Regions from separate parts of the Affinirhizobium helianthi genome, predicted to be linked through region 3. Evidence: riboswitches for the same ligand, from Rfam matches in the RefSeq annotation. Region 3 holds a riboswitch; each other region holds the start of a gene.
What was found. A riboswitch is a leader RNA that binds a small molecule or an ion and turns the genes downstream of it on or off. The one in region 3 is predicted to bind cobalamin.

Region 1 (5,748 bases), on a different contig from region 3:
CGTGGCAAAGGAATAGCCTGGCCTCACCCGGCAGCTGCATCAGACGCTGGATGGAGCGAAACAACATACGGGCATCGCCACCCGGAAAATCGCACCGCGCCGTGCCGTAATCCGGCATGAACAATGTATCGCCTGGGAAAACCGCATCGCCGATTACATAAGCCAGGCATGCTGGCGTGTGCCCGGGTACATGCAAGACTGTGGCCTGCAGCGAGCCGATGGCAAAACGATCGCCGTCTTGAAAAAGATGATCAAACTGGCTGCCATCCCGCTCAAACTCGGTTCCGGCGTTGAAAATCTTGCCAAATACCTGCTGGACCCGAATGATATCCCTGCCGATGGCCAACTGCCCGCCGAGCTCCATCTGCAGAAGGGGCGCTGCCGAAAGATGGTCGGCATGGGCATGGGTCTCCAGCAGCCATTGCACTTCCAGGTTTTCGCTTTTCACGTAATCAATCAGCGCCCGCGCTGATTCATTCGTCGTTCTGCCTGCTGCCGGATCATAATCAAGGACACTGTCAATAATGGCGCAGGCTTGCGAATCCGGATCGCGAACGACGTGACTGATCGTAAACGTCGCCGGATCGAAGAATGACTTCACGATTGGTCGGGGCTGCGCGCCAGCAAGGGCGCTCTCGATGATTTCTGCTGCATGTGAAACTGCTGGGTCTGACATATCGACACCCTCCGTTCATAACAACATATACATACTTACTGTAAATATGCAATAGTGGTGCGCCCGACGGAATCGGGCTATGCCTTAGACGCCGACCTTCAAGGGAGAGAATACCGTGGCTGACGGAATACCAGCGCCCGCGCTTTGCTTGCATGATCCAGCGCCAGCCTTCACCGCCCGCTCCACGCAAGGGCCGATTTCGCTCTCGTCCTATCGCGGAAAATGGGTTTTGCTGTTTTCGCATCCGGCGGACTTCACGTCCGTTTGCACCAGCGAATTCCTCGCATTTGCAAGGGCAGAGCAGGAATTCGCGCGGTTGGATTGCGCCTTGCTTGGCCTCTCTGTCGATAGTCTTTATGCGCATCTCGCATGGCTGAAAGACATTGAAGAAAAGTTTGGCATCAAGATTGGATTCCCCCTGATCGAAGATTCCTCGATGGTCATTGCACGCGCCTACGGCATGCTGGATGCCAATGCCGGAGGCAGCGGAACGGTGCGCGGCAGTTTCGTTATCGATCCGGTCGGGGTTATCCGCGCGATCGTCTGGTATCCCATGAATGTGGGCCGATCCGTCGCGGAGCTGCTGCGCCTTGTCGAGGCGCTCCAGACCGCTGAGCGAGAGCAGGCTTTAACGCCGGAAGGCTGGAAGCCGGGCGAAGCGCTGATGGAGCCCGCTGCAACACGCTTTGACCAGGCTGGCCCGTTGAAGACAGGCGAAACCTGGTACTATCGGGAGCGACAAAAATGACGCCTCCATCTCTGCCACTTGAGCAAATGTTGGAGAAATCGGCCGAAGCTGCCGAGTTTCTCCGACTTTTTTCAACACAAAGCCGGTTGATGCTGCTGTGCTTCATTTCGCAGAAAGAGCGATCTGTGGGCGAGATACAGGAGGAACTGGCATTCAAGCAGCCAGCCCTCTCCCAGCAGTTAGCGGAATTGCGGCAGGCTGGCGTTGTGCGAACCCGCCGTGAGTCGCGCCAGATTTTCTACTCCATTGCGGATGAACGGGTAGACGCCGTGCTTCAGACATTGCTGAAGCTATTCTGCCCTCCCCCCACTTCCCATTCGAAGCAGGGAGAAGCAAAAGCGGCATCAAGCCCAGCACCTCACCCACTCGGTGAAATGGCGCAATGGGCCATTATCGATGCATCAGAGCAGAACTCATCCTGACCGGATCAGGCCGCCTGATGCAGTCTGCGTGTAAACAGCGCGCCGCGGGTCCACTGAGAGAAGGCCTTGGCCGCAGCCAATACCGCCAGATCAATGACAGGTTCGATCAGCACGACGCTCATGTAGGCTATGCCGAAGCTTGAGATCTCGGCGAAGTTCTCCACGGTGAAGCCGTGGCCATAAAGTGCCCAGAAGGCGACCCAGACTACGATGCCGCCCTGATAGCTGGCCGAGAGAAGAAAAGCCTGGGCGTATTTCACATCCACATAGGCAGTTTTGGCCGGAATGATCCGCCGCGCAAGAAGCGCGATGCCCCACAGCGGGACCAGAAGCGTTGTTACATTCATGCCGTATTGCGGCAAATCGAAAGGTGCGAAGAAAAGGCCCTGAATCAGCAATCCTGCAGCAAGGCCGATAGAGGCCGCCCCTGCGCCAAACATCAGAAACAGTGTCGATCCAAGAATGAGATGCACCTCGGAAACGCCGACCGGATGATGGGGAAGGATCTCGAAGAAACTGAACACAAGGCCGGTTGTCAGCACGCTCCGGCAGATAAAAGGCAGCACGCCCCCTTCTTCCCGCAGGCTCACATGGACCAGTTTTGCCGCAAGGCCGAAAGCAGCCGCGGCTGTGGCATAGCTCAATAGGATTTTGGCGCCATCGACGACGCCGGGTTCGATATGCATGTTGACCTCCCCGCGCCCACCGCGCGGCTGGATGATGAAAGTGAGCCGAAGCCCGTGAACGATGGCAGGTCTCCTGACTTGCGGCAGCGCTCAGCTCGCCTTCCCAGCCTCAAAGAAGAATTTGGCCAGTGGCATTAAGAACCGAACTTCCGCTTACAGTTGCGGGGGCAGTTGTGGAATCGACCGTATATCAGTCTCACCACATTCCCTTTTCATCCGACGGGAATACCCGGCGGAACCATCGCCCCCAAGCTAAGCGGGAAAGACAGGCAAAGGCAATTCGGCTTTTGGTGGAGTCACAACAAAAGCGCGCAGTGCATGGAAAGAGGGCCGTTCTCCCATCGGCCTATGTTACCCAGCCAAGGCGCTCGGCCAGCGTGTAGAGAACGAATATCCCGCAGATCAGCAAACCGCAGAACACGGCAAAAGAGCCCAAATCCTTCGCGTGACGCCCGGTCAGGGAATATTCGGGCGAGACCCGGTCCACCAGCTCCTCCACCGCCGTGTTCAAGGCTTCCAGCGCCAGAACGAAGAGGAAAAGGCAAGTCAGGATCACGATCTTCAGAGCCCCCGCGCCAATGGCAAGAAACAGCGCGAGAGCGCCTGCAAATGCCAAAAGCTCATGGCGAAAGGCCGCCTCCCGCCAAAGCCGCCGGAAGCCCCCATAAGAATAGCGTTGAGCCGCCAGGAGATGGCGGATGCCATCGACTTTCTCCGGTGGAAGATCAGGACCGTGCATTCTTTTCGACTCACAGCTCGAATGGATCTCGAGTGAGGGGGTGGGTAGCGCGGTGCTCCAACTGACGATGCCGAGACAATCTTCACCAGTATTCGCGTACGCATCCTGACCCAGCAAGCGCACAAAGGAAAGTGCCCTCTCTTACGCATGGTTCTGCGCGCAGGATCTGAAACAAACCCGAAAAAGGCGGGTTGAGCAACTGGCGAGATTTGAACCGCCTGCCTTGCCTTTACGTGGACCGGGTTGTGGCAACTTCTTCGCCAAGGCTAGAGACAGATCCTTCGATCTCTCCTCGCATCTCGGCGTGCCATTGCCACAAGATCGCTCGATCAACGGTTCTGCCTTACGTACAACGGTGGGTGTGCCGCACAGCCTCAACCTTCCCGATAATAATAGCTGTAGCCATTGATGGCTGGCGCACCACCAAGGTGGGCATAGAGCACCTTTGATCCGGCGGGGAAAAAGCCTCTGCGAACCAGGTCGATCATGCCCTGCATGGATTTCCCCTCATAGACGGGGTCGGTGATCATTGCCTCGGTGCGAGCCGCAAGACGAATAGCCTCATTCGTCTCGTCCGACGGAACACCATAGGCCGGATAGGCGTAATCGGGGTTGATGACGATTTCATCCTCACGCACCTTGCGGCCAAGCTCTACCAGTTTGGAGGTCTTATCGACAATTGAACGAACCTGCGCCCTCGTCTGCTCTGGCGTTCCGGATGCATCGATACCGATGACACGATCGGCCCGGTTCTGCGCCGCAAAGCCAACGATCATGCCTGCCTGGGTAGAGCCAGTGACAACGCAAACGATAATGTAGTCAAACGTATAGCCGAGCGCCTTCTCCTGCTCCGCGACCTCCTCGGCGAAGCCGATATAGCCGAGCGCCCCGTATTTATGCACGGATGCGCCAGCGGGGATGGGATAGGGTTTGCCACCAGCATCTTTGACCGATTGGATGGCATCTTCCCAGCTTTTGCGAATACCGATGTCGAACCCGTCATCCACAAGACGCGAATCCGCCCCCATCAGCCGGGTCATCAGAATATTGCCGACGCGGTCATAAACAGCATCGTAATGTGGTACCCATTTTTCCTGAATAACAACGCATTTCATACCGATCTTTGCCGCTGTCGCAGCCACCATGCGGGTGTGGTTCGATTGAACGCCCCCAATGGAAACAAGTGTGTCCGCCCCCGAGGCCAGTGCATCAGGCACAATGTATTCAAGCTTGCGCAGCTTGTTTCCACCCATGGCAAGGCCGGAATTGCAATCATCCCGTTTTGCGAAGATCTGCACCTTATCGCCCAGAGCCTGGCTGAGCCGAGGCAGATGTTCGATGGGAGTTGGGCCAAAGGTCAGCGGATAGCGTTCGAATTTCGCGAGAAGGGACATGACGGCCTCCGAGGTTGTGCGTGATGAATTCACTCGCAAAAGCTAGCCGAATAGTCTTGAAAGGTGCTCTCAAAATCGGGAGATGAAATGGCACCTGACTTCAAACATAATGAGAAAATGTTGTCATCGATTCATCATAGGCCGCCCAAATGGAAGAATCTTCCAAACCATCTCTCGATCGTATTGATCTTCGCATTCTGCGCACGCTTCAGACCGATGGGCGCCTGACGAATGCCGAACTCGCATCCCGCGTGAATGTCAGCCCGGCAACTTGCCACCGGCGAACGCAACGCCTGTTTGATGAGGGCTTCATCACCGGAGTCCGGGCCGAAATTGCACCCATGCCCGTCGGGCTTGGCGCTCTTGTCATGGTGGGCGTGGTGCTGGACCGTTCGACACCGGAAAGTTTCGCGGCATTCGAAGGAGCCGTCCTTGAACTGAAGGAGGTGCTCGACTGCAATCTTGTTGCAGGCGACTTCGATTACCTGCTCAAGATCCGCGTGCGCGATATGGCCGATTTCAACAAGCTGCACGGCAACAAGCTCATCGCGCTGCCAGGTGTGCGACAAACACGGACGTTCTTCGTGATGAAGAACGTCAAGGACAATGCAAGATTGCCGTTCTGAACGCCCGCCTTCAGGGAGGCGGGTCGGGCATCAAGAAGTCACGGCAAAGAGATCGCTGAGCCAAGCCATCTGGCGGCGCTCTTGGAAGCTCTGTCCGCCTTCATGATTGTTGAACTCGTATTCAACTATCGATTTCGGCCCTGCATAGGCATTGTAGGCACCATAAACACCGGAGGGCGGACAAATCTCATCCATCAGTGCGACTGAGAACAATGCATTTGCCCGCGACTGCCGCGCGAAATTGACACAATCGAAATAGCGCAGCGTCTCGAATAGCGGTTGGCTCTTGTCTCTGTGCTGGGAGAGAAAGCGCACGATTTCCAGATAGGGGCCACGGGAGGCGACCGCCACGGAGCGACGAAAATCGCACAGGAACGGCACGTCAGGCATGATGGCCTTGACCCTTGGGTCGAGCGCCCCGGCCGCGATCGAAATGGCGCCCCCCTGACTATCGCCA
Region 2 (5,748 bases), on a different contig from region 3:
ATGCAACCTGATTGACCACTTCCGGGATCACCGGGTTAACCTTTCCCGGCATGATGGAGGAACCGGCCTGACGAGCAGGAAGATTGATTTCATTGAACCCGGCGCGCGGCCCGGACGACAAGAGGCGCAGATCGTTGCAGGTTTTTGACAGCTTGACCGCAACCCGCTTCAGAACACCGGAGAGCTGAACAAAGGCACCGCAATCCTGCGTCGCCTCCACCAGATCGGGCGAGGTCAAGAGGTCAAAGCCAACGACTTCGGAGAGGCGATCCCTGACACGTGCAGCATAATCTGGATGCGCGGTAATGCCGGTACCAATTGCGGTGGCGCCGAGGTTGATCTCCCGGATCAGCTGCGCTGCCTCGGACAGGCGCGCCTCGTCTTCCGCAAGCATCAGAGCATAGGTTCCAAATTCCTGCCCCAACGTCATGGGCACGGCATCCTGCAACTGGGTGCGCCCCATCTTCAGAATTTCGGAGAATTCACCAGCCTTTTCGGCAAAGGCCAGACGCAGATCTCCCATGGAACGCAGAAGGCGATGAATACCGGCCCAGGCTGCCAGCTTCAGCGCCGTTGGATAGACATCGTTGGTGGACTGACTGAGATTGACATGCTCATTCGGGTGAAGATGCGTGTATTCACCGCGGCGGTGGCCAAGAATCTCTAGCGCGCGATTTGCAATGACTTCATTGGCGTTCATATTGGTGGAGGTTCCGGCGCCGCCCTGGATGAGATCGACGACGAATTGATCATGCAGCGCGCCGTCTCGAATCTCGCGGCACGCCGCAATGATTGCGTTGCCCTGAGTTGGCCCAAGCAGTCCGAGATCCATATTGGCCTGGGCTGCGGCTTCCTTGATGGCCGCAAGCGCGATGATCAGATCAGGTGCATCGCAAAGACGTTGCCCGGAGATCTGGAAGTTTTCAACGGCGCGCAAGGTATGAACACCGTAATAGGCTTCCATCGGCACATCGCGATCCCCAAGGAGATCGTGTTCCGAACGAAATGCCGCGACTTCTTCCATGTTATTCCTCCAGAGAAAATTCTTCAATGGAATGCTTCGGATCAAAGGGCTCGAGGCAAGGCGGCAAAGGATGAACTGAGCGCAAAGTAAAGCTGGCGCATTGTAGATAACCTCCTCCTCAATGACCTGCCGCAAGCTTCCGCCTGCAACAATCCTCTTCCCTATCCCGGCGTAACTGTGCTGGCTCGGTCGGTCAATTGACAGTTTTTAGGTAGTGCGGCGTCCATACTTGTTGCAGTTCAGGCCGGAAGCCGGGCGCAAAACTCTGACAGCTGTCAGGCCGGGAGAGGTGAGGGAACCCTGACAGCTGTCAGGATTTATCAATTCCTGTTTCGCAAGATACGCGCCATCGTCAGTCAGCAGCGCGAAACGTCATCACCAAATGCGGTAGCTGTGCGATACTCAACACCAAGCGCGGAGAGAGTGCAGGCGGGATCATCATCCCGCGCCGCAGTGGCACGAGGAACACGCAATCGTCCATGCCCACCCAAATAACGTCAGCGGCCAGGTGAGGGGCCTACACGGAATGACCGCGCTGACCATCGTAGGCAACCTGGATCGAGACCAAAACTGTTCCTTCTGAGTGACAGCCCGATCGCCCATCGCAAAGTTATCCCCGGTGAATTCAAGACAGACACACAACAGATATTGACGCAGATTTAACCTTGTCTACAATATGTAGCGTTCGAGGTTCTCATGGATTCGACTGGAATCGATGAGCTAAGACGGGAATTCGGTAGCGAACATGATGTTCGCGAAGCCGAGGCTGCCCCCGCAACTGTGAACGGCGAGTGCTTGCTCTATCATGCCACTGGGTGAAACCGGGAAGGCGGAGCAGGTGCAGCGACCCGTGAGCCAGGAGACCTGCCTCGATCGATACGTCCGCCGGCGGGGTGCCAGGCAGGGTGCGGTTTAATGCGTCCGGATGAACCCCGGTCCTGAGCCGTCCTGCTCACCCGCCATATGTCTGCTTCGGGGTGAAGGCCATGAATACACCATTACAGATTATTGCTGATCCTTAGTCGTTACGACTGAGGTTGCTCGCTTCACTTTCTTCACGTCGCTTCTCTGCGCGTTGGGCCCAGGTCGGTCCGACAGCGTTTCCTTGCGCCCATTTTCTTTAGAGGTATCCCATGTCGATCACTGTCTACTCCAAGCCAGCCTGCGTTCAATGCACAGCAACCACCCGCGCCCTGGACCGCCAGGGTATCGACTATACGATCATTGATGTTTCCGAGAACGGGGCAGCATTGGCCTTGGTGCAGGAACTCGGCTACCGTCAGGTGCCTGTCGTCATCGCTGGCGATCAACACTGGGCTGGCTTCCGGCCGGATATGATCAGCGCGCTTGCCTGAAAGTTCGGTGATGGGCGCTCTCGTCTACTTCTCCAGTCGTTCGGAAAACACCCGCCGCTTCGTGGACAAGCTTGCTACGCACGCTCTGCGTCTGCCGCTGGATGCAGCCGCCACTCCGCCGCTGGTGAATGATCCCTATGTCCTCGTCAGCCCAACCTATGGCGGGGGAGGGGACAAGGGCGCTGTGCCGAAGCCCGTCATCCACTTCCTCAACAATGCCCATAACCGAAGCCTCATCCGCGGCGTCATCGCGGCAGGCAATACCAATTTCGGCGTGGCCTATGGGCGCGCCGGAAAGATCATCGCCGACAAATGCGGCGTCCCGCTTCTCTACCGGTTCGAGCTTCTCGGTACCGAAGAGGACGTCATCGCCGTGAGACAGGGACTGGAACGATTTTGGACACGCTGACCACCACGAAAACGAGCGCCTCAACCGAGGACACGCTTGATTATCACGCGCTGAACGCCATGCTGAACCTCTATGACGACGAGGGAAAGATCCAGTTCGACAAGGATCGCATGGCAGCAAGGCAATATTTCCTCAGCCACGTCAATCAGAACACCGTCTTCTTTCACAACCTTAGAGAGAAAATAGACTACCTTGTAACGGAAGGGTATTACGAGCGTGAGGTGCTCGATCAGTATTCGTTCAACTTCGTGCGCGACCTCTTCGACGTAGCCTACGCAAAGAAATTTCGGTTCCCGACCTTCCTCGGCGCGTTCAAATACTACACCAGCTACACACTGAAAACTTTTGACGGGAAACGCTATCTGGAGCGCTACGAAGACCGGGTCTGCATGGTGGCGCTCACACTTGCACGCGGCAATGAGCAGCTTGCGCGTGAACTCGTGGAGGAAATCATTTCCGGTCGCTTTCAACCGGCGACGCCCACCTTCCTCAATGCGGGTAAGAAGAGCCGCGGCGAGCTTGTATCCTGCTTCCTGCTTCGCGTCGAAGACAACATGGAAAGCATCGGCCGAGCGATCAACTCGGCGCTGCAGCTCTCCAAGCGGGGAGGGGGCGTTGCCCTGTCTCTGACGAACCTGCGCGAAATGGGCGCTCCCATCAAGCAAATCGAGAACCAGTCCTCAGGCGTAGTCCCAGTGATGAAGATGCTGGAAGATGCCTTCTCCTATGCCAACCAACTTGGCGCGAGACAGGGTGCCGGTGCGGTCTATCTTCATGCCCATCACCCGGACATCATGCGGTTCCTCGATACCAAGCGGGAAAACGCGGACGAAAAGATCCGCATAAAAACGCTGTCCCTCGGCGTCGTCATTCCAGACATCGCGTTCGAACTGGCGAAACACAACGAGGATATGTATCTGTTCTCGCCGCACGACGTAGAGCGGGTCTATGGGGTACCATTCACCGAGATTTCGGTGACGGAGAAATACCGCGAGATGGTGGAGGATGCCCGCATCCGCAAAAAGAAGATCAAGGCCCGCGACTTCTTTCAGGTCATCGCCGAGATTCAGTTCGAAAGCGGCTATCCCTACATCATGTTCGAAGACACGGTGAACCGGGAAAACCCGATCGCCGGTCGTATCTCCATGAGCAATCTGTGCTCGGAGATCTTACAGGTCAGCGAGGCGAGCCGCCTCAATGAAGATCTGTCATACGGGGAGGCCGGCAAGGATATCTCCTGCAATCTGGGCTCACTGAATATTGCCTCTGCCATGGACTCACCGGACTTCGGCAAGACGGTCGAGACCGCAATACGGGCGCTGACTGCGGTTTCTGAAATGAGCAACATTGCTTCAGTCCCGTCAATCGCAAAGGGCAACGACGATAGCCACGCTATCGGGCTCGGGCAGATGAACCTTCATGGATATCTCGCCCGCGAGCGTATCTTCTATGGCTCGGAGGAGGGGATCGATTTCACCAATATCTACTTCTATACCGTCACCTATCACGCATTGAAGGCGTCCAACAGGCTGGCCGTGGAGAAGGGGAGACGCTTCAAAGGCTTCGAAACCTCGAAATATGCCTCCGGGGAATATTTTAACAAATACACCGAGCGCACATGGAAGCCCGTGACGCAAAAGGTTGCCGCGCTTTTCGAAAAAGCTGGCATTCATATTCCGACACGGCAAGACTGGCTGGAGCTGAAGGATGCTGTCATGTCCGGAGGCCTCTATAACCAGAATCTGCAAGCCGTCCCGCCAACCGGGTCAATTTCCTATATCAACCACTCAACCTCTTCGATCCACCCGATTGTCTCGAAGATCGAGATCCGCAAGGAAGGCAAAATAGGCCGCGTCTATTACCCAGCAGCCTATTTGACGAACGACAATGTCGAATATTTTCAGGACGCCTATGAGATCGGCCCGGAAAAGATTATCGACACCTATGCGGCCGCCACCCAGCATGTCGACCAGGGACTGTCACTGACACTGTTCTTCCGCGACACTGCCACCACCCGAGACATCAACCGGGCGCAGATCTATGCCTGGAAAAAGGGTATCAAGACCATTTACTACATCCGCCTTCGCCAGATGGCGCTGACCGGCACGCAAGTGCAGGGCTGCGTTTCCTGCGCGCTGTGACGCAAGGATCGAATGTCATGAATCTGCAAGTCAAGACAAAGCCCGCCCGTGCGGCAAACCGCATTCGCGCCGTGAACTGGAACCGTCTCGAAGACGACAAGGATCTTGAGGTCTGGAACAGATTGACCTCCAATTTCTGGCTTCCTGAAAAGGTGCCGCTGTCGAACGATATTCCATCCTGGGCGACATTGAAGGCCGAGGAACAGAAACTGACGATCCGTGTCTTTACAGGATTGACCCTTCTCGACACGATCCAGAACGGGGTGGGCGCAGTGCGTCTGATGGAAGATGTGCAGACACCGCATGAGGAGGCGGTCCTCTCCAACATCTCCTTCATGGAAGCGGTGCATGCACGCTCCTATTCCTCCATCTTTTCGACGCTTTGCCTGACGCCGGATGTCGACGATGCCTATCGCTGGTCGGAGGAGAACGAATTCCTGCAGAAAAAGTCAGCGCTGATCATGGAACAGTATGACAGTGCCGATCCACTAAAGAAAAAAGTCGCTTCCGTTTTCCTTGAAAGCTTCCTGTTCTATTCGGGCTTTTATCTGCCGATGTATTGGTCGAGCCGCGCCAAGCTCACCAACACCGCCGACCTGATCCGCCTGATCATCCGCGACGAGGCCGTGCATGGTTACTACATCGGCTACAAATTCCAGCGTGCGCTCGACCGCGAAACGGAGGCGCGCCGCCAGGACATCAAGGATTTCGCCTTTGATCTGATGCTGGAACTCTATGACAACGAGGCTCGCTACACCGAAGACCTTTACGACGGAGTCGGTCTCACCGAAGACGTGAAGAAATTTCTGCATTACAACG
Region 3 (5,748 bases):
AAGCGCGCCTTTCGGCCTTTGCGCTCTCCAGCCGTGTCTCGTCCAGCTCATCCGGCTCGCAACGCCCGAACACATGCTGGCCATCCTTGATGGCAAAATCCTTCAGGTCGCAGAGAAAGGCATCGATACGCGCGAGAGCGGTATCGGGGTCGTCGTTGCGGCTGATTCCAGCTTCCTGTGTCAGGCCGATTTCGTCGGCGGTTTCGACGATCAGCTTGGCCAGCCTGTCGCGCCTGCGTCGATCCAGCCCATCGGCCTGGGCATATTCGTCCACCAGCTGCTCAAGCTTCTGCTGATGGGAGGAAAGTCCAGCGCCGACAAGCTTTGGCGGTATGTGCCCGATGGTCAGTGCCGCGATCCGCCGCTTGGCAACCGCCGCCTCGCCGGGGTTGGAAACAATGAAGGGATAGATGACGGGGAGATTGCTGGTCACGATTTCCGGAAAACAGTCAGCCGAGAGAGCGACATTCTTTCCGGGCAGCCATTCCAGCGTGCCATGCGCACCGACATGAATGATCGCCTGGGTTTTGATATCGTGCTGCATCCAGAAGCCGAACGCGAGAAGCGCATGGGCTGGAGGACGCGCGGGATCATGATAATCGGTGCGCCGATCCGCCTCACGTCCGCGGTCCGGTGCCAGCGCCACGGTGACAGAGCCGAAGCGGGCAGCGCGGAAACGAAAACCTTTCGTCGAACATCCTTCGTCGGCTAATGGATCGCCCCAGCATCGGATGACGGCTTCTCTCGCGGCGGCGGGTAGTTGGCTAAAGGCAGCCTGATACTGCTCGATTGCTAACTGTTCGGATCCTCGCAGAACCCGGTCCAACAGTTCAGCCGCTGACGATGGGATGTCTCTGACATTATACCCGTTCTCGCCCAGGTCGATCAGCATCTGACGGGCACTTTCCGGCACGTCCAGCCCCACGGCATAGCCGGTGCGACCATCCGCGCCGGGATAATCCGGCAGAATAATCGTGATCTGGCGCTCTGCAGGTGGCGTGGCATAAAGGGCAAGATGTTTTTCGATCCGGGCAGCGACCGCATCCACGCGATCTGGCTCTGGTCGATTGGAAAAGCCGGCAAAGCCATAATCTGCAGCAGCTTCACGCTCTGCCTTGAACGAAATGATGCCGGAAAGGAGACGGCCATCCAGTTCCGGCAGAACCACGTGCATGGCGAGATCAGACGGCCCAAGTCCACGTTGGTTTTCTTGCCACGCTTTTCGCTTGGTCGTGGCAATCACCGCCTGGAAAACCGGAACGGCGAGGTGATCGAAAAGCGTCTGACCATCAAGATCGGCTTGGCTGGCAAAGGCGGTCGCCGTGATCACGGCGGCAGGGTTGAGCGCCTGAAGCTCGCGCTGGAGTGTGGCCAGAAGCTCGCGCTCCTTCAATCCAGGAACGAAAACGGGCAGAACGGCTATACCGCGCTGTTCAAGGCTTTGCGTCAGCGCATCGATGGGTTCAACATCGTCCGCCAGCAGCATGGAGCGATAGAAAATCAGCGGAACGAGGCGGCGACCGGGTTGTCCGATCAGCGCTGTCTCGCGCGTCACCACGCCCTGTCCGGGCCGATAAAAGCCCCAGCGGGGAATGTTTGCCGCTTGCTCCGCCGACTGTTCTTCCCGTCTGGCTTTCGCAACAAGCCGGCTAACGAGTTTTGTCAGATTGCCGGGCCCACCTTCGCGGAAATAGGAGAGGAAGAGGGCAATGTCAGCGGCATCCACGGTGGAAGCCTCTGCCAGCCGGTCGTCGTTTTCGCTGCATTCTCCCGGCAGCAGGATCAGACAGATGTTTCGTTCTTTTGCTTTCCGCGCCAGTTCGTCCACGCCGTAGCGCCAGCGGTCATAGCCGCCGAGAATGCGCACAAGCAGCACTCTGGCGTGGCTCGCGACTTTATCGATCCAGAGATCGATGGACATGGGGTGTCGAAGATCGCTCAGTTGAGCAAGGCGAAGGCTCAAGTCGCCTTTTGAGGGATTACGGTCCCAAGCCGAGGCAATGCCGTTCAGGTCGCTATCGGAAAAGGATAGCACCACCACATCCCCCGGCGTCTGGTTCAGATCGACCGGCTCTATGAGATCGTCCAGGGACGAGGATGTGGCGGCGAGAATATGCATCAGGCGGCCAGGAGCTTTCCGATTTTTTCCGCGTCGATGCCCTTTTCACCAATGATCACCAGACGCGAACGTCGCGCCTCGCTGGCGTTCCAGGGGCGGTCGAAATAATGGTTCACGCGGGGACCGACCGCCTGCACCAGAAGGCGCATGGGCTTGCCCGCCACCTCTACATAGCCCTTGATCCGCAGCACTTTTTCGGCTTCCGTGACCTTCGCAATGCGGTTGCTCAGTTCGTCCGGGCTTGCAATGGCCGGAATATCCAGAACAAAACTGTCAAAATCGTCGTGCTCGTGGTCCAGCTCGTCGTCGTGATGTGTCTTGCGGTTCTCGATATCGTCTTCGACCGCCAGGCCAAGACCGATGAAGATTGCCGGGTCGATTTCGCCATTCTGCGCGTTCACAATCCTCACCGCGCGCGGAAGATGCGCTTCCACATGCTGATGCGCCTTGGCGAGGTCTTCGGCGGAAAGCAGGTCGGATTTGGTCAGGATGACAAGATCGGCGCAGGCAATCTGGTCTTCGAAAACTTCCTCCACCGGATCGTCATGGTCGAGAGACTGATCCTCGGCGCGCTGGGCAGCCAGAGCTTCCAGATCGTCTGCGACGCGGCCTTCAGCCAGCGCCAGGCCGTCCACCACGGCCACCACGCCATCCACCGTCACGCGGCTTTTCACGCCCGGCCATTGGAACGCCTGCACCAGCGGCTTCGGCAGTGCCAGGCCCGAGGTTTCGATCAGGATGTGATCGACCTTGGGCTCCATGGCGAGGATCTTGTCGATGGCGGGTACGAAATCATCCGCCACCGTGCAGCAGATGCAGCCATTGGCCAGTTCGATGATATTGTCTTCCGGGCAGTTCTCGATGCCGCAGCTTTTCAGGATTTCGCCATCGATGCCGACATCGCCGAACTCGTTGACAATCACCGCAAGCCTCTTGCCCTTGATGTTTTCCAACGCATGGCGCAGCAGCGTCGTTTTTCCGGCTCCGAGGAAACCGGTCACAACGGTGCAGGGAATGCGGGAGAGGGTATTGGTCATGAAATCGGTCCTTCAAATCTTCGGAAATTGAGTGGGAATGGGTGGGATGCGGGCGATCATGCCGCGCTTCAGGCAATCCGGTCGGCCCTTCCACGGCATCAGTCCATCGGCAGAACTGGCGAGAAGACGCGCACCTTCGATGAGGTCGGGGCTGGCATCCAGGCCAAGCTCGCCAAAAACATAGGACCAGCCATCCACGCGCTGGATGCAGGCGCTCAAGGCGCGTTTGCAATTGGCAAGACAGGCAACAGGCACCACGGCGATACCGGCCTGTGCCAGTGATGCCGTCTGATCTGCGAGACGCGCGCCGTCGCGCGGTCCATCGCTTGCTTCCGTCCCGCTGCGGCAGGTTTCGCAGACATGGATAATCACTCGCGGTTGAGCGGCAACAGGTTCGTCAGACTGACATTGCGACTGGAAATCCAAGACGCACCCCTTTTTCCAAAAATAGCCGTGGGGTGCAGGCGCGCGCAGCCAGAGGCCTGCGTGCCATTGATACTATCCCTGCCGGAGCACCCCGCCCGGTTGGACCATTCGTCAGACGGCAGGTCTCCTGGCTCGCGGTTCATACCCGGCGCTACCTTCCCGAATTGTCTTCAGTGGCATGATGCGCAGGGTTTCCCGCAGAATGTGCGGGGGCCGCTTACAGTTGCGGGGGCAGCCGTGGTTTAGGCGAGGCGCCGCACCACGTTCCCTCTTAGCTCCCCCCGTTGCCGGGGAAAGACCGTCATCTTCACTATGCGGTTGAATGACGACATGTCAATGCCGCTAGGTGCGGCAGTTTCGGTGGGCCATTGTCGTGAGGCCGCGTTTGGCTATAGTCCCGCGCTCTGACAATGCGGATGCGAGGCAAGGCCGATGAAGGAAATCGATGAGAGCGAAGCCGAGCGGCATCGGCGCAAAATGGCCAATCGCAAGGCGGTTCAGGATGCGGAAGTGGCATCGAAAACCATCGAGAAGGGTCTTCTGATCGTCAATACGGGTCCCGGAAAGGGCAAGTCCACGGCGGCTTTCGGTCTGGGCCTGCGGATGCTTGGCCATGGCCGCAAGATTGCCATCGTGCAGTTCATCAAGGGTGCCTGGGATACGGGCGAGCGGGTGGCGCTGGACGCTTTCGGTGATCGCGTGATCTGGCATACGATGGGTGAGGGCTTCACCTGGGATACGCAGGATCTGAAACGCGATGTTGCCGCCGCTGAACGCGCCTGGGAAAAGGCGTTGGAGATGATGGCGCTTCCGGATGTGGGCCTTGTTATTCTGGACGAGCTGAACATCGCACTTCGCTATGAATATCTCGATCTGGAAAAGGTCGTGCTGGACCTTACTGCCCGCCGCCCGGATCTGCATGTCATCGTCACGGGGCGTAACGCCAAGCCTGCGTTGATTGAGGTGGCGGACATGGTCACCGAGATGACGCTGGTGAAGCACCACTTCAAGGCAGGGGTAAAGGCGCAGGCCGGGATCGAGTTTTGATGGCTGGAGGACAAGCCAAAGCCCTGATGTTTCAGGGAACCGGTTCCGATGTCGGCAAGTCGCTGATCGTGGCCGGGCTGGCGCGTGCCTTCCTGAACCGGGGTTTGCGCATCCTGCCCTTCAAGCCGCAGAACATGTCGAACAATGCGGCTGTCACGGTAGATGGCGGCGAAATCGGGCGTGCGCAGGCGTTGCAGGCGCGTGCCGCTCGCGTGCCACTTTCGGTTCACATGAACCCGGTGCTCTTGAAGCCGCAAAGCGAAGTCGGCGCACAGCTGGTCGTGCAGGGCAAGGTGGAGGGGAATGCCCGTGCCGCAGAATATCAGCAAATCAAGGCGGGCCTCATGCCGCGTGTGCTGGAAAGCTTCGCGCATTTGAAGGATCGCGCCGATCTGGTGCTGGTGGAAGGGGCAGGCAGCGCCTCCGAGGTCAATCTGCGCCGCAATGACATTGCCAATATGGGCTTTGCCCGCGCGGCTGACGTGCCGGTTATCCTGATTGGCGATATCGATCGAGGTGGTGTCATCGCCAGTATCGCTGGCACCAAGGCCGTTCTTGATCGCCACGATGCCGCGATGATCGAGGGCTTTATCGTCAATCGCTTCCGGGGCGATCCCAGCCTCTTCGATGAAGGCATGCGGATGATTGAAGGCTTTACCGGGTGGAGCCCCATCGGCCTTCTGCCGCACTTTTCCCACGCCTCAAGGCTGCCGGCGGAGGATGCGCTGGCTCTGAATTCGCAGCCCACGCGAAAGGCAGGGGCAAAGATCAAAATTGCGGTGCCAATCCTGCCGCATGTTTCCAACTTTGATGATCTCGATCCACTGGATGCGGAACCGGATGTGGAACTGATCCGTGTTCGCCCCGGCAATGCATTGCCCAACGATGCGGACCTCGTGCTTCTGCTTGGCTCCAAGGCCACGATCAGCGATCTTCAGGCCCTGAAATCCGCAGGTTTTGATATCGATATCAAAGCCCATGTGCGGCAGGGAAAGCCGGTTATCGGCCTTTGCGGCGGCTATCAGATGCTGGGAAAGACGGTGGCTGACCCGGATGGTATCGAAGGTCCGGCCGGTGCGGTTGAGGAAGGTCTCGGACTACTGAATGTCGACACGCGGC
Region 4 (5,748 bases), on a different contig from region 3:
AAGTCCGGTGCCGTCAAGCACACGGCCACCCGCGTGGATCTGGTATTCGGTTCCAACTCGGTTCTTCGCGCCTATGCAGAAGTTTATGCGCAGGACGACGCCAAGGAAAAGTTCGTTAGGGACTTCGTTGCCGTCTGGACCAAGGTGATGAACGCGGATCGTTTCGATCTGATCTAATCGGATCGTTCATCCAGCGTTTTAAGCAGCCTCTCCCGCCGCCCATCGGGAGAGGCTTTTTTATTGACTCGGCTACAGGCGCCAGGGGCGGGAGCGGCGTGGCGCTGCCCAACATAAGGCAACCCGCAAAGGAGCAAGCCATCCGGCGCGCAATTTCGATCGTATGACGCCAAGACCATATCCGGGGAACCAAGTGGCGAGACGGATCGTTGAGGGACCGAAACCGAGGAGTTTTGGATGAGCAACGACCAGAAGAAGCCACAGTCAGATCAGGATAATCCGCACAGTGATAATCCTCACCGGGGTGTCATCACTGCTGGCCCGGACGCGCACGCCAATGAAGGCTCGACAAGCGCAACCAAGGAAAAGGCAGAGCGCGAAGTTCGCCAAAGCGAGAACAACACTTAAAGTACGTCGCGGTGTCGCTTGAACGAGAGATGCCAGGATAGAGCAAAAGGGTCGCCCACTCGCAGGCGGCCCTTTTCAGTTCAGCCATGAGCAAAGCAGACTACAGGTCGATGGAGTGCAGCCATTGCCTGACGATCCCGGCATCTTCGTCCACCAGCCGGTGATCTGCTGGAAGATCCGCAGACGTGACCGTCGCTCCACAGGATGCCAGCTTCTCGTGAAGCTGCACGCTCTTTCCCCGGAGCGGGTCTTGCCTGCCTGCCACCACCAGCACTCTCTTTCCTTCGAGGGTTCTATCCGGACAGTCGTCGAGCACGGGAATTGATCTGTATCGTGACCAGGACATAAACGGCCAGCATAGGGAAGACCGTCGCCTTGCAGTTTCATCGCCGGTGGTGGAAAGCGCAACGATCCCCTGTTCAGTCGATGACGATCGCGCGGAAATCGTTGACATTCGTGCCAGTTGGTCCCGTCACGAACAGATCACCAAGTGCTTCGAATGCCGTGAAGCTGTCGTTTTGCGCGAGCCTCTGTCTTCCATCGAGGCCGAGGCGTCTCAGGCGTGTTGCTGTCGTACCATCGCAAAATGCGCCAGCATGATCGCCAAATCCGTCGATACCGTCCGTATCGGCGGCAAGTGCGCAGAAACTTTGACCTTCCAATGCCAGCGCCAGAGCCAGGGCAAATTCGCTGTTGCGGCCACCCTTTCCGCTCTTCGTTCGCAGCGTTACTGTTGTCTCGCCGCCCGACAACAAGACGGCGGGGCGCCGAAACGGGCGGTTCTTGCCGATCGTTTCACGGACGAGAGCGGCGTGAGCAAGCGCGATATCACGGCTTTCCCCCTCCATTGAATCGGAAAGAAGATAGGGCGTGTATCCTTTTGCTTCAGCGATAGAAGCCGCAGCTTCCAGAGATATGCCTGCCGAGGCGATGATATGATGTGCGTTGCGTTGAAAGGCAGGATCCTCCGGTCCTGGAGCCTCCGCTGCAGGGGAGCGAAGATGCGCCATGACGTTGTCTGGCAGGTGAAGACCGAAATGATCGACAAGAGCGAGCGCCTCCTCCCGGGTAGAGGGGTCTGGAACCGTTGGCCCGGACGCGACATGGGCGGCATTGTCGCCTGGAATATCTGACACGATGAGGCTTACGACCTTTGCCCGGGTTGCCGCCGCCAGCCTGCCTCCCTTGATGCGCGATACGTGTTTGCGAACCGTGTTCATCACCGAAATTGGTGCCCCGGAAGCGAGCAGGACCTCGTTGAGCGCAATTTCATCGGCGAGAGAGAGGCCCACCGGTGGCGCTGGTAGCAAGGCTGAGCCGCCGCCGCAGATCAGGGCAATGACCAGATCGTCAGGCCCCAGCGAGGAAATGGCTGCAAAAAGTCGCTCTGTCGCGTGCAGCCCTGCTGTGTCGGGTACGGGATGGGCAGCTTCCAGCACTTCAATGTTGCGAGTCTTGCAGCCATAGCCGTAACGGGTGACAACCACGCCTTCCAGCGGTGAGGGCCACAAGCTCTCCAGAGCTGCTGCCATTTGCGCTGCACCTTTGCCAGCGCCAATGACCACTGTTCTTCCGCTTGCCGGGGGTGAGGGGAGAAACCTCGCCATCCCTTTGGCGGGTTCTGCCGCCTGAACCGCAGCATTGAAAAGGCTTATCAGTAAATCTCGATGTTTCATAAGCTCTTATCCCGTCTGCTTGTGTTCCTATCCCGGTCAACCCGAGAGAAAAAGTATTGAATGAAGAAGGCAAGTTTAATCTTCAATCCAGGCGCGAAAGCGTCTGGACAAGCCATCTTTGCATCCCTATCAGTGCGTTGCTACGGTTCTGCATTCGCAGATGAAAAGGGAACACGGTGCAGGTTCGCAAGAACCCATTCCGGGACTGCCCTCGCAACTGTAAGCGGCAAGCGCCTCATTGTGACCACTGATCTTGGATCGGGAAGGGATGGGGTTGCGCTCGAGCCGCAAGTCAGGAGACCTGCCGTGGCCAGACCAACCAACACCGGACGAGGGGCTCCGGCAGGGAGAGAATTCGATGTCGCATGCGATGATTTCGCACGCCATGTTTGTGCATGCCGAAGAAACGGCACTGTACGCTCCTGCCCATGAACCCAAGCATTCAAAGGACAGGACATGAAAATCGCGCTGATTGCCGCTTTTGTTGCGGCTTTGCCCAGCTGGGCTTTTGCTGGTTCCACCCAGTATCCTCTGACGGTCGAAAATTGCGGACGAAAGGTCACTTTCGAGAAAGCGCCTGCCAAGATCGTATCGATCGGTCAGGGCATGACGGAAGTACTTTACTCGCTGGGGCTTGCGGATAAGGTTGCAGGCACTGCAGTCTGGGTTGGGCCTGTGCTTCCTCAGTTTTCTCAGGTCAATGCAGGCATCAAGCGTCTTGCCGATAACGATCCCAGCTTCGAATCCGTTGTCGGGCTGGAGCCGGATCTGGTTGCTGCGGAGTTCGAGTGGCATATCGGTCCGATGGGTTCTGTCGGCAAACGAGAGCAATTCCAAGACATCGGCATCAATACCTATATTTCGCCAGCGGATTGCGTAGCGAAAACGAATGTCGATGGCGGGGATGGCGTGCGGAAAGAGCTATTCACGATGGATCTCATCTATCGTGAAATCGATGAGCTTTCGAAGATATTCGACGTCGAAGACCGGGGACAGGCGCTGATTGCGGAACTGAAGGCGCGTGAAGCGGCCGCGACAGCCAGCATTGCCGGGGCAAAGGCCAAAAACCTGCCTATCGTCTTCTGGTTCTCCAGCAAGGAAACGAAGGGCGATGCGTTCATTGCGGGCAAAAACAGCGCCCCCGCCTATATCCTGAAGAGCATCGGCGCAAGCAATGTTGTCGCGACCGAGGAAGAATGGCCGCTCGTGGGATGGGAAACCATTGCACAGGCAGATCCGGCCGTCATTGTCATCGCAACCATGGACCGCAGGCGTTTTCCAGCAGACGACCCGGCTGTGAAGCTGCAGTTCCTCCAGTCCGATCCTGTCACCAGTCAGATGACGGCCGTCAAGGCAAAGCGTTTCGTGATGATGGATGCACAATCCATGAACCCGACAATCCGCACTATCGATGGAATCGAGGTGTTGGCAAAGGCGATCAATCAGTTCGGTTTGGAGAACTGAGGTGGCCGGCGAGTTTCGCACCTTTTTCTGCACCCCGTCCATCGGGCGGGGTGAGCCATGAGGCGCGGTAAAACCGGATTGGCAGTGGTCTGTGCCGTCATGGTGATGATCGCGCTTGCCATTGCCATTCTATCCGCCGTCGCGGTGGGAGAGATGACCATGCCGCTGGCAAACGTAGCGGCTGCAATCACCAATCGCCTCGGCTTGACGCAGATCCCGGTTCCGCGCATTCAGGAGGCGGTAATCTGGGATTATCGATTGTCCCGCGCTTTGTTGGCAACATTCTGCGGCGCCGGGCTGGCGCTATCCGGTGCCATTCTCCAATCGCTTCTGCGCAATGCTCTGGCAGAACCCTATGTGCTGGGCATTTCTGCCGGGGCCTCAACCGGGGCGGTCGCCGTAATGCTGCTTGGCGTAGGAGCCGGGACGATTTCTCTATCCTTCGGCGCCTTTTGTGGTGCCCTCATCGCATTTCTCTTTGTAATCATGTTGACCCGAGGCAGGCAGTCGGCGGACCGCACGATTCTGGCGGGGGTGGCGGCCTCCCAGTTATTCAGTGCCCTGACATCCTATATCGTCTCCACCTCTGCCAATGCTGAGCAGGCACGCAGCGTCATGTTCTGGTTGCTTGGCAGTTTTTCCGGCGTGCGCTGGCCAGATGTGGCCGCAGCCGCAGCCGTTGTCAGCGGTGGGCTGCTGGTTTGCCTCTGGCACTCACGGGCGCTGGATGCCTTCACATTCGGGGAGGATGCGGCCCGCTCTCTCGGTATTCCGGTTCGCCGTGTGCGGGTATTGCTGTTGCTGGCAACGGCACTCATGACCGCCACGCTTGTCAGCATCGTTGGTGCAATTGGCTTCGTCGGCCTTGTCATTCCTCATGCGGTCCGTTTTGTGACCGGGCCACAGCACTTGCGGCTTTTGCCTGCCTGTGCCCTCGCGGGTGCCCTGTTCATGGTGGTCGCAGATATCGTCTCCCGCATCATCATTGCACCGCAGATCCTGCCCATCGGGGTGGTCACTGCATTGGTCGGCGTGCCCTTCTTTTCCCTGATCCTGTTCAGGGCCAGGAGGGAAGCATGATGCTGGGTGCTGAGCGCGTGAAATGGACGTCCGGCGGGCGGCTGATCGTAGATGAGGTGACGCTTCATGTTGAGACCGGGCAGACGCTCGGCCTGATTGGCCCCAACGGTTCTGGCAAGTCGTCGCTCATCCGGCTGCTGGCCGGTCTGCGAGCCCCGAGTGGTGGCGCGGTCATGCTTGACGGTAAGGCCATCACCCGCTTTGGGCGGCGGGAGCTGGCGCGTCGTGTCTCCGTCGTTGAGCAGCATCCGTCGACGGAAGCCAGCGTGACGGTGCTCGATGTGGTGCGATTGGGCAGGACGCCTTACCGCTCCGCGTTCTCGGCATGGAGCGAGGACGATGAGCAGATCGTGGAAGAGGCGCTTGCGCATGTCGGGCTTGAGCAGCACCGTGACCGGCACTGGCACACGCTTTCAGGCGGAGAGCGCCAACGTGTGCAATTGGCCCGGGCACTCGCGCAATCGCCTTCGATCCTCATTCTTGATGAGCCAACGAACCATCTCGATATCCAGCATCAGATCGAAATTCTGCGGCTCGTTGCAAGACTTTCGGTCACGACCGTGGTTGCAATCCATGACCTCAATCTGGCTGCACGCTTTTGCGATGCCATTGCCGTGCTGGAAGAGGGAAAGCTGGTCGCTTGCGGATCGCCCCTGGAGATCCTGACCCAAGAGCTGATTGCAAGGGTCTTCAAGGTCGAGGCGCATGTGGCGAAATCGGAATATCACGGGCGCCTGCATATCCAGTTCCTGATGTAGCAATCTGCAAATGTCGAAACAGAACCCTCCCAGACGCTGTTTCCAGATGTGCCGCGCAAACTGTGCAGCGGTTTGCGCGACACGGGGAAGACCAAAGACCTGAAGCATGAAGCGGAAAGTGGTCAGATCGCCTCACGCATTGGCATCAAGCCGCTTCGGACGCGCTCACGCCATCCCGGGCGTTC

Region 1: it holds a riboswitch for cobalamin, as region 3 does, so the genes downstream of both, ACFSE1_RS05865 (energy-coupling factor ABC transporter permease) here and ACFSE1_RS12340 (DUF1636 family protein) in region 3, are expected to answer to the same signal.
Region 2: it holds a riboswitch for cobalamin, as region 3 does, so the genes downstream of both, nrdH (glutaredoxin-like protein NrdH) here and ACFSE1_RS12340 (DUF1636 family protein) in region 3, are expected to answer to the same signal.
Region 4: it holds a riboswitch for cobalamin, as region 3 does, so the genes downstream of both, ACFSE1_RS08520 (ABC transporter substrate-binding protein) here and ACFSE1_RS12340 (DUF1636 family protein) in region 3, are expected to answer to the same signal.

What each region holds. Positions count from the first base shown of each region.
Region 1 covers NZ_JBHUEQ010000006.1:166,839-172,586, forward strand. Annotated here, with positions in the region: gene ACFSE1_RS05850 (MBL fold metallo-hydrolase) at 1-676, opposite strand, end outside; gene ACFSE1_RS05855 (peroxiredoxin) at 792-1,424, shown strand; gene ACFSE1_RS05860 (ArsR/SmtB family transcription factor) at 1,421-1,846, shown strand; gene ACFSE1_RS05865 (energy-coupling factor ABC transporter permease) at 1,852-2,532, opposite strand; cobalamin riboswitch at 2,579-2,790, opposite strand; gene ACFSE1_RS05870 (diacylglycerol kinase) at 2,879-3,271, opposite strand; gene ACFSE1_RS05875 (1-aminocyclopropane-1-carboxylate deaminase) at 3,646-4,665, opposite strand; gene ACFSE1_RS05880 (Lrp/AsnC family transcriptional regulator) at 4,815-5,291, shown strand; gene ACFSE1_RS05885 (acetylxylan esterase) at 5,322-5,748, opposite strand, start outside.
Region 2 covers NZ_JBHUEQ010000035.1:85,420-91,167, forward strand. Annotated here, with positions in the region: gene aspA (aspartate ammonia-lyase) at 1-1,024, opposite strand, end outside; cobalamin riboswitch at 1,696-1,910, shown strand; gene nrdH (glutaredoxin-like protein NrdH) at 2,158-2,379, shown strand; gene nrdI (class Ib ribonucleoside-diphosphate reductase assembly flavoprotein NrdI) at 2,390-2,788, shown strand; gene nrdE (class 1b ribonucleoside-diphosphate reductase subunit alpha) at 2,776-4,929, shown strand; gene nrdF (class 1b ribonucleoside-diphosphate reductase subunit beta) at 4,947-5,748, shown strand, end outside.
Region 3 covers NZ_JBHUEQ010000023.1:30,093-35,840, forward strand. Annotated here, with positions in the region: gene cobN (cobaltochelatase subunit CobN) at 1-2,119, opposite strand, end outside; gene cobW (cobalamin biosynthesis protein CobW) at 2,119-3,156, opposite strand; gene ACFSE1_RS12340 (DUF1636 family protein) at 3,169-3,582, opposite strand; cobalamin riboswitch at 3,683-3,900, opposite strand; gene cobO (cob(I)yrinic acid a,c-diamide adenosyltransferase) at 4,015-4,629, shown strand; gene ACFSE1_RS12350 (cobyric acid synthase) at 4,629-5,748, shown strand, end outside.
Region 4 covers NZ_JBHUEQ010000015.1:185,965-191,712, forward strand. Annotated here, with positions in the region: gene katG (catalase/peroxidase HPI) at 1-177, shown strand, start outside; gene ACFSE1_RS08505 (hypothetical protein) at 415-585, shown strand; gene ACFSE1_RS08510 (hypothetical protein) at 686-814, opposite strand; gene ACFSE1_RS08515 (glycerate kinase type-2 family protein) at 1,005-2,261, opposite strand; cobalamin riboswitch at 2,388-2,584, shown strand; gene ACFSE1_RS08520 (ABC transporter substrate-binding protein) at 2,718-3,725, shown strand; gene ACFSE1_RS08525 (FecCD family ABC transporter permease) at 3,783-4,805, shown strand; gene ACFSE1_RS08530 (ABC transporter ATP-binding protein) at 4,802-5,563, shown strand; gene ribB (3,4-dihydroxy-2-butanone-4-phosphate synthase) at 5,709-5,748, opposite strand, start outside.